Regions from separate parts of the Empedobacter falsenii genome, predicted to be linked through region 1. Evidence: riboswitches for the same ligand, from Rfam matches in the RefSeq annotation. Region 1 holds a riboswitch; each other region holds the start of a gene.
What was found. A riboswitch is a leader RNA that binds a small molecule or an ion and turns the genes downstream of it on or off. The one in region 1 is predicted to bind S-adenosylmethionine.
Positions count from the first base shown of each region.

Region 2: it holds a riboswitch for S-adenosylmethionine, as region 1 does, so the genes downstream of both, FH779_RS11135 (hypothetical protein) here and FH779_RS08490 (homoserine dehydrogenase) in region 1, are expected to answer to the same signal.
Region 3: it holds a riboswitch for S-adenosylmethionine, as region 1 does, so the genes downstream of both, FH779_RS15755 (TonB-dependent receptor plug domain-containing protein) here and FH779_RS08490 (homoserine dehydrogenase) in region 1, are expected to answer to the same signal.
Region 4: it holds a riboswitch for S-adenosylmethionine, as region 1 does, so the genes downstream of both, FH779_RS11055 (hypothetical protein) here and FH779_RS08490 (homoserine dehydrogenase) in region 1, are expected to answer to the same signal.

Region 1 covers NZ_CP040908.1:1,829,692-1,831,899, reverse strand. The annotation lists gene FH779_RS08490 (homoserine dehydrogenase) at 1-1,170, opposite strand, end outside; SAM riboswitch class I at 1,297-1,395, opposite strand; SAM riboswitch class I at 1,841-1,939, shown strand; gene FH779_RS08485 (homocysteine S-methyltransferase family protein) at 1,983-2,208, shown strand, end outside.
Region 2 covers NZ_CP040908.1:2,399,966-2,402,173, reverse strand. The annotation lists gene FH779_RS11140 (PaaI family thioesterase) at 1-376, opposite strand, end outside; gene FH779_RS11135 (hypothetical protein) at 425-979, opposite strand; SAM-I-IV-variant riboswitch at 1,078-1,172, opposite strand; gene FH779_RS11130 (alpha/beta fold hydrolase) at 2,131-2,208, shown strand, end outside.
Region 3 covers NZ_CP040908.1:3,375,180-3,377,387, forward strand. The annotation lists gene FH779_RS15755 (TonB-dependent receptor plug domain-containing protein) at 1-741, opposite strand, end outside; SAM riboswitch class I at 795-898, opposite strand; gene FH779_RS15760 (aminotransferase class IV) at 957-1,556, opposite strand; gene FH779_RS15765 (aminodeoxychorismate synthase component I) at 1,540-2,208, opposite strand, start outside.
Region 4 covers NZ_CP040908.1:2,381,621-2,383,828, reverse strand. The annotation lists gene FH779_RS11060 (helix-turn-helix domain-containing protein) at 1-731, shown strand, start outside; gene FH779_RS11055 (hypothetical protein) at 784-1,035, opposite strand; SAM-I-IV-variant riboswitch at 1,079-1,178, opposite strand; gene FH779_RS11050 (ABC-F family ATP-binding cassette domain-containing protein) at 1,247-2,208, opposite strand, start outside.

The DNA.
Region 1 (2,208 bases):
AATTATCGAAAGTTTTGGATTTTCAATAATCTCTTTTTGTTTGAGCTTTTCTATATCAATCACACCAACAATGTGATTATAATTTTTACTTTGATAACGCTCTTCTATTTCATCAAAAATGTTTGAAACATCATCTGCTTGATTCTCAAAACCGATGTAAATTCTCTTTTTTCCTGTTTGATTAAAAACTCCTTCTTCTTTGTTTTCATATTTTCGAATCGAATATTGATAATCATATTTTAACGCAGAAATATCACTCAAAACGGCAGAAGAAGTTGGGAAACGCCCTGCTCCTTTTCCATACAAAAATTGTTCATCCGAAAGCGAACTTCCAATCAAAACACCATTATATTCGTTGTTTACAAGTGCAATTGTTTTATTTAATTCAACAAAAGTTGGTAAAACTGTTGATGTAATTTCACCTGTTTGATGATTAATTTTAGAATTCGCAATCAACTTTATAGTATAATTTTTTTCTTTCGCGTATTTAAAATCTTCCACTTTCAACGAAGTAATTCCTTTTCGAATAACTTGATCAACATCAATCTTTTTACCGAAAGCATGCAACGTAATAATTGCTAATTTACTCGACGCATCAAAACCTTCTACATCAGCCGTTGGATCAGCTTCTGCAAAACCACTTTCTTGCGCTGCTTTTAAGGCATCTTGATACGACTCATTTTCATTTGCCATTTTCGTCAAAATGTAATTTGTTGTTCCATTTACAATTCCAGAAACATAATTCAATAAGTCATTATCAAAATATTCTTCTAAATTTCTAATAATCGGAACTGATCCACAAACAGATGCTTCATAAAGAAAAGAAACATTATTTTTTGCTTGCAAATCCAATAATTCTTTGTGATGATCGGCAATCAATTTTTTATTTGCACTTACCACATGTTTTCCTTTATTGAACGCTTTTATAATGATATCATGCGCCGCATCAGCATCCGAAATTAACTCAACAACAACATTTATTTCATCATCATTTAAAATATCATCCGCATTAGTCGAAAATAATTCAGACGGAGCATTTCTAGGTTTAGAATTATCTTTAATCACAATTTTTTTAATTGCAGCATTCAATTGTGGTTTTTCTTCTAAAACCTTGTAAATTCCTTCTCCTACAACTCCAAATCCGAACAATCCGATATTTATTTTTTTCATGTATTCTTTTGTTTTAATAATTTTTTATCAGAGAAAAGTGAAGAAAAAAAATGGTTCAATCGCATAAAAACAATTGAACCATTTTGAATAAAGAATATTATTGAATGATTGGTTTACAGTAGTTTTTATTCATCTTTCCTATAAGGATGGATTTAGCACCTTGATTTGTTAATCAGGTTGCTAAAGTTTCTTTGGGCCATTTCCCTCCACTTTTCTTGATAAAATGTAAATTTTAATGAACTATTTCTGAGGACAAATTTAGGTGAAAGAATTCTATATATCCAAATTAATTTCATCTTTTTAATTTAATATTTTCCGTAATTAGTAATAAAAACACACAAATTATGAATTTTATTCTATAAATATCAATATGTAAAAATAATTTTCTAAAAAATACAATTAAAAGAAAAAACAAATCTTAATATTTTTTCAAGAAAACCTTTTTATATTAAAAATATTCTAAAAACGATTAGTTTTAACAATTGATTAAAATATTATTTCTTTAAAAATAGCATTTTAAAGAATAATTTTCTAAAATAAATTTCAAAAATGACCTATTAGAGATTTTGAACTATTTCAAACAAAAATTATTTCTATGAACCAAATTCTAAACTCGTTTTTTTCAATCTTGATTTTTTTATTTTCAATACTTTAAATAATTTTGCACATAGCTTTATAAAGAAAGATGGAGGGAATAGGCCCGTTGAAATCTTAGCAACCCAAAGTATAGTTGGGTGCTAAATCCTACTCAAATAGAGAAAGATAAGGACTCACCTCACACTTCTTCCCATAAAGCTTTTAAAATATTTAGAATGAAATTAGACGATATACTAAAAGAGCGTATTGTAATTTTAGATGGTGCGATGGGAACAATGATCCAAAAGCATAATTTACAAGAAGAAGATTATCGTGGAGAACGATTCAAGGATTTTCATACGTCTTTAAAAGGAAATAACGATTTATTGGTTTTAACGCAACCGCAAATTATCAAAGATATACACAGAGAATATTTGGCTGCTGGCGCGGATTTGATCGAAA
Region 2 (2,208 bases), 570 kb from region 1:
CTTTGTTCGTTGTTTCGTTAACCACAAAAATCTCTGTGCGTATGGTGCTTATCTTTTTTCCGCCTTTTATCACATAGGCTTTTGATAGTAAATAATCACCCAAAGCAGGTCGTAAATAATTCACTTTTAACTCAACTGTTACCACATAACAATCGTCGTCATAGTGAGAAACAGCAGCATAACCAGATGAAACATCAACCAAAGAAGCAATCATAGCACCATTAAACATTCCGTGTTTACGTGTCATCATTTCTTGTTTCGGAATCTTAATCGAAACATAGTCTGTTTCGCATTCGATAAGTGATGCGTTATAAAATTTTAAGGTTTCCGAACGATTAAAACTTGCTTCTACTAATTCTCTTTTTTCTGACGTCATATAAAATTGCTTTCAACAAATATAGAGATTTGTCGAAAGCAATTTCAGTTATGCAGTTACGTTATTCAAGTTTTCTTCTCTGATAATTGTATTTTGATGCGACAAAATTACTTTATCCAAACCGCGGTAATAATTCCCTTTGTCGACGGTAATCAATAAATTATTTTTCGGAATTTTATTGATAATCTTATCGTTCGGGAAATGTTGTTTCGAGTTTTTGAAGGTAATAAATACATCATCTTCAGTTAGATTTTTGACATCATCTTCCGAAATAATATCAATCAATTCATAAGGTAAATAAAGTTGATCGAAGATATAATGAAACGTTTTAAGACGTTTTCCGTTCAATTCTTTGCTATGTTGCAAAAAATTTCTCAATCTATGTACAACAGCGTAGAAATTACCTACCAAAGGCGGTTTGGGAATATTACGCTCGAACAAGCAACCATCAATCAAACTAAGCGGAAGTTTGATATTCAATTCATCTGTTTTTACATTGTATAGATGACGATAATCCAAACCTCTTCTCTTGAATTCTTCGACAATATGATCTTTTAGCGCAGGAACTGTAATAGGTAATTGTTGGTTGATAAAATCGACCAATTTTCATCTGATATAGGAGCTAAATTAAGCTCAGAAATGTTTTGTGACATACAATAAATAGTTAAAATAAAACAATTATTGTATTTCGATAATAGGGGATTTTTCGTTGTTTTTGGATGAACTCCCGTATTGTTTTACCACCGTGGAGACTCCTCTCGGTTGGTATCGTTTTCTACGATTCGAAATACTGTGTAAAACTACATAAAAAATTGAATATCTAGTAATCTATTCTAATAATTTTATTTTAAAAAGATTATTTAGAATAATATTCTAAATAGGATTTTGTTTCGAGAAGAAAGTTTTGAATAATTACTTGATTTGTTTTTTTATATTCTACCATATAGATATATAGTAATACTAGTTCACTTATTCATTTTTCAATTTATCTCTATTCATCAACATTGTTAAACCTATGTCTCTATGTGGTTGTAATTTTTATGTTCTGAATTAGATGTGACCCTAAAATGAGTTTAGGGTGACAAGACTTTTATACTTCTGTATAAAAAAGAATGTAACGAACCCGTTATGTATTCTGATAATTTTATCAATATAAACCGTCAATTCGAGTGAAATTCTTTTAGAATTTTGTATCGAGAATAAGGTTTTAAAAGATAAAATTCTATTCTCGATACAATTTTTATTCATTACATTTCTAAAAATCACTCGAATTGACGAATTTTTATTCAAATTATAGAATAGGCTATAACTAATAAAATAAAGATTGTTAAGTTGAATTTATTTCAGCTTCTCATTAAGAAAACACCTCTATAATCTCCTCAAGGAGATATTTTTTACATATTGTCATTCAGAATGGAGCTTTAGCGGAATGAAGAATCTAAGCTTTCTCAACAAGAGATATTTCGAATTCGCTATTATAAATAGAGATTTAGAAAATTTTACAAATAATTAAGAAAAAATTAATTGTTTGCCGAAAAATATTTTATACATTTGGATAACAAAGTAATTAAAAAATGAAGTTTACGTGCTTATATATGTCGATTCGCAAACAGGTTTGGAATATCCAGACGTGGGAAAGTCATGTATACTAAAAAGAGATTTTATTTTTTAATATATTTTATGTTTCCCCGTCGAGTTTCGATGGGGATTTTTTTTGAACAAAAACAACAATTACCAATATAAAATTAAAAACAATGCAAAGTTTACAACAATTAACGATCCCAGTTTGGCCCTTAGAGGACAACACAATCTTAAACAATGTTTCGGTAACA
Region 3 (2,208 bases), 1.5 Mb from region 1:
TGGATCATCTGCAAAATCGTATGCGAAATTATCTCCAAAAATATCTAAATTATGATCTTTTGAACGATTCGTTTTCTTGCGCTCACTTACAACCGCCGAAAAAACAATTGAACCTGATTGTCCTAATTTCGTTCCATAACTTCCGTTAAAATTGTATGTTTCTCCATCATTTCGAGAAGTCTGACCATACGTTAAAGACGCGTCACCACCTGGTTTAGATTTCAAAACAATATTTACAACCCCCGCAATCGCATCAGAACCATATTGCGCAGCTGCACCATCACGTAAAACTTCAATTTTATCAATCGCTGAAATCGGAATTGCGCCTAAATCTGTTCCTACAGAACCATTCCCTACCGTATTTTGGTAATTCACCAACGAAGTTGTGTGACGACGTTTTCCATTAATCAAAACCAAAACCTGATCTGGCCCCATTCCACGCAACGTCACAGGATCGATATGCTCCGTTCCATCGGCAGATGATTGACGAACCGAATTAAAAGAAGGAATAACCACATTCAAAATATCATTCACACTCAATTGAGGAGAAGACGTTTTCAATTTCTCAACATCGATAATATCGACAGGAACTGACGAATTAACCACCGTTCTTTCTGATGTACGACCACCGATTAAAATAACCTCGTTAAGATTTGTTTCCTCCTTTTCAACTTCTTGAGCGAAAAGTGTAGATGCGCAAATAAATGCGAATGAAGCAAGTAAAAATTTGTTTCTTTTCATTTTTAATTTTCATAAAACTTTCAAGAAACCAACAGATAAAAGTGAAATACTTTTACTCATCTTTCCCTCTAATAGGTTGGATTTAGCACCTTAGATTATAAGTCATCTGGTTGCTAAGGTTTCACAGGGCCAATCCCTCCACCTTTCTTGATAAGTTATGCAAAGGTAATGTTAAAAAATGAAAATGCAAATAATACTCTATCAATTTTATAGAGTTATTGAATTAACAATGAAATATCTAACTCTTGACTTTCGTTCAAATTCATCATTGCATTGATTCGTTTGAACGATTTGAAATTAACTAGATCTGAAACCTTTATATTTTTCTGAATGATTTCGCCTGATTGCAACAAAGCTTCTCTCATTGTTCCTTTCAACAAAAAACTTCGTGGCGTGGTCCATTGAGAACCGTCAAAAAAAACAATATTCGAATAAATACAATCGGTAATATAATTTGATTTTATCAACACCAAATCATCTGTTTTTGATTCTTTTAAATATTCATCAAAAAACCAACGATCTAAATATTTGTAGGAATAATCAATTTTATTTTCGATCTCAAAAAGTTGAATACTTTCAATTGATTTGATTTGATACGGTTGAAATTCTACCGTTTGAATTTCTCGATCATAAACAATTCTAACTTTATATTTTTCATCCGTTAAATCTGTTGGAAACTTAATAATTTCGTTCAATAAAATCGGATTGATTTCAGTAAAATTATCATTTCTTGTCCGATCAAATCTCGCTTGATGAAATTCTAAATTTCGAAGTTGTTTATTCACACAACAAATCGATTCAATAAATTGGAACATATACTTTCTGAATTAATTCTTCGTATTCTGCTTTCGCTTTGCTTTTTGCCGTTATTCCTCCTCCACTCTTGAAAAACATTTCACCTTGATTATTTTCAATGAAACGAATCATCACAGCACTATCAAGATTTTCGCCATCAAAAATGCCGAAAACACCTGTATAAAAATTTCGATGATACTTTTCGGCTTCTAAAATAATTTCGACGGTTTTCTTTTTGGGCGCACCACAAATAGAACCAGCAGGTATAAGTTGATCGAAAATCGTTCCTAAGTTTTGGTAATAATCATCGTTCAAATCACCTTTTATCTCAGAGCTTACTTGCAAAAGTGTTGCATCATTTGTCTTCACCTCATCGATATATCGATAATTTGTCACCTCAACATTTTCTGAAACAAGACTCAAATCATTTCTAATTAAATCGACAATTGTAGCATGTTCGGCAGCTTCTTTTTCATCATTTAAAATGAGTTGTTTTGCATTTGGAATCGAAGCATCAATAGTTCCTTTCATTGGATTTGAAAAGATTTTTTGATCTTCAATTTTCACAAAACGTTCGGGAGAAAAACAAACAAATTCGTCTTTATATTTCAATTTATATTTTGCTTCAGAAAACTGAAAAATTTCGTCTAAAGTCAAATTCGTTTCGATTTT
Region 4 (2,208 bases), 550 kb from region 1:
GGGCAAGTTTCGATAATTTTGATCAATTGTTAAACAATTTTTATGCATCTTATTTTGCTGGAGCGTTGTTGTTACCAGAAGAAAAATTGTTGAAGGATATGCAGAATTTGTTTGCTATAGAGCATCATGATTTGTCTAAATTTCAAGAAATTCTTGGAAAATATACCGAATCTCCTGAGACGGTTTATCAACGAATGACAAATTTGTTACCCAAACATTTTAATATTCGTGATTTGTTTTTCTTGCGTTTGTCAGCAAAAGTTGGCTCAAATTCATATAAATTAACGAAAGAACTTCACCTTAATCAACAACAGTCGCCACAAGCAAATGAAACGGATGAGCATTATTGTCGTCGTTGGGTTTCGTTAAATGTTTTGAAAGAATTGGAAAAGCATCAAGATGATCATCATGAGATTTCTGCACAAATTTCTTTGTATCCGTTCAATAATAATCAAAAATATTATGTAATTTCTTCAGCAACGAAAGATCCATTCAATCCAAATTATTTAAGAAGCGTAACGATAGGTGTGTTGTACAAATCAGCACAACGTAAAATTAAATTTATGAATGACCCATCAATTCCTGTAAAAGAAGTTGCGGTTACATGCGAAAATTGCGGGATGAAAGATTGTGCAGAACGTGTTGCAGAACCAATTCGTTTTGAAAAAGATATCCGAAATAAGCGATTAAATGTTACGATTAATGATTTTATAAAAGAGCAGAGTAAGTAATATTGTCTACCATAAAATATAAAGGAAAACTTGAAACAAGTTTTCCTTTTTTTTATGTTTGATCTAAATATTCTAATCTATTTTCAATTAATACTACATAATGTTGAAGCGAAAATGTGTTTCCTCTTTCTATGGTTGCGCAATCAAAATTACGGTATTGTAATTCGTCAAATAATGTTTTGACATAACATCTTCTGGCAGAATTCCAGGAACTATTTCCTACATTTTGATTAAAGCGATCGACTAATTCGTTGTCAGTTAATTCACGGAATAATACGACAAATTCATTTTTTAGATTTTCCATTGTTTTAATTTTTTAATGATAAAAACAACAGGATAGAGTAGAGAATAACCTTTTATTTTGGCGTTTGCCCTCATTCTATACCACCGTAGCGCGGTTTTGGCTCGGTTGGTGTTCTGATTTTTCAGAAACTCCTGATGATTGATAGAATAAATGTACAAATAAATTTTTAAAACAAAAAAAGGAACTCAAAAAAAGTTCCTTTTCAATATTTTTATTCGCTTAATTCTAACCAACGAAATTCTTTTTCTTCTAATTCGTCTACAATTTTTTGTAGTTCATCTCCAATAGTTGCGATTTTGTCATAACCTAAATTTGGGTCGGAAAGTAAATTCGTTAATTCTTCTTTTTTGGCTTCAAGAATTGGTAAAGATTTATTGATTTCTTCTAATTCTCGTTGTTCTTTAAACGATAATTTTTTTGGTTTTGTCTCTGCATTTTTCTCTTTCGATTCAACTTTTTCCTGAATAACGATTTCTTTTTCAACCTTTTTATCTTCAGTTATGGGCTTGTTTTTATTCTCGATGTGATATTCTGTATATGTTCCCATATAACGAGAAATTTTTCCTTCGCCTTCAAAAATCATTAATTCATCGACCACTTTATCCATAAAATATCTATCGTGGGAAACAACTAATAAACAACCTTGATATTCTTCTAAGAAACTTTCAAGAACCGTTAAAGTAGGTAAATCTAAATCGTTTGTTGGCTCATCAAGAATCAAAAAGTTAGGATTTTTATACAAAATTGCCAATAATTGCAGACGTTTTTTCTCTCCACCACTCAACTTTGAGATAAAAGTATGTTGTTGTTCTGGCGTAAATAAAAACATTTCTAAGAACTGTTCTGCACGCATTTCTTTTCCATTAGAAAGAGGGAAAAAATCTGCAATATCTTTCACAAACTCAATGACACGTTCGTCGCCTTTAAATTCTATCCCATCTTGTTTAAAATGTCCAATATTTAAGGTTTCTCCACGTTCAATTGTTCCAGAATCCATCGTTTCGATTCCTTCTAACATTTTCAAGAAAGTGGTTTTTCCAACACCATTTTTTCCGACTAAACCAATTTTTCCACCACGAGCGAAAATATAAGAGAAATCATCTAAAATTTTCTTTTGACCAAATGCTTTCGAGACATGTTCCATCTCAATGATTTTTTGACCCAAACGCGTCA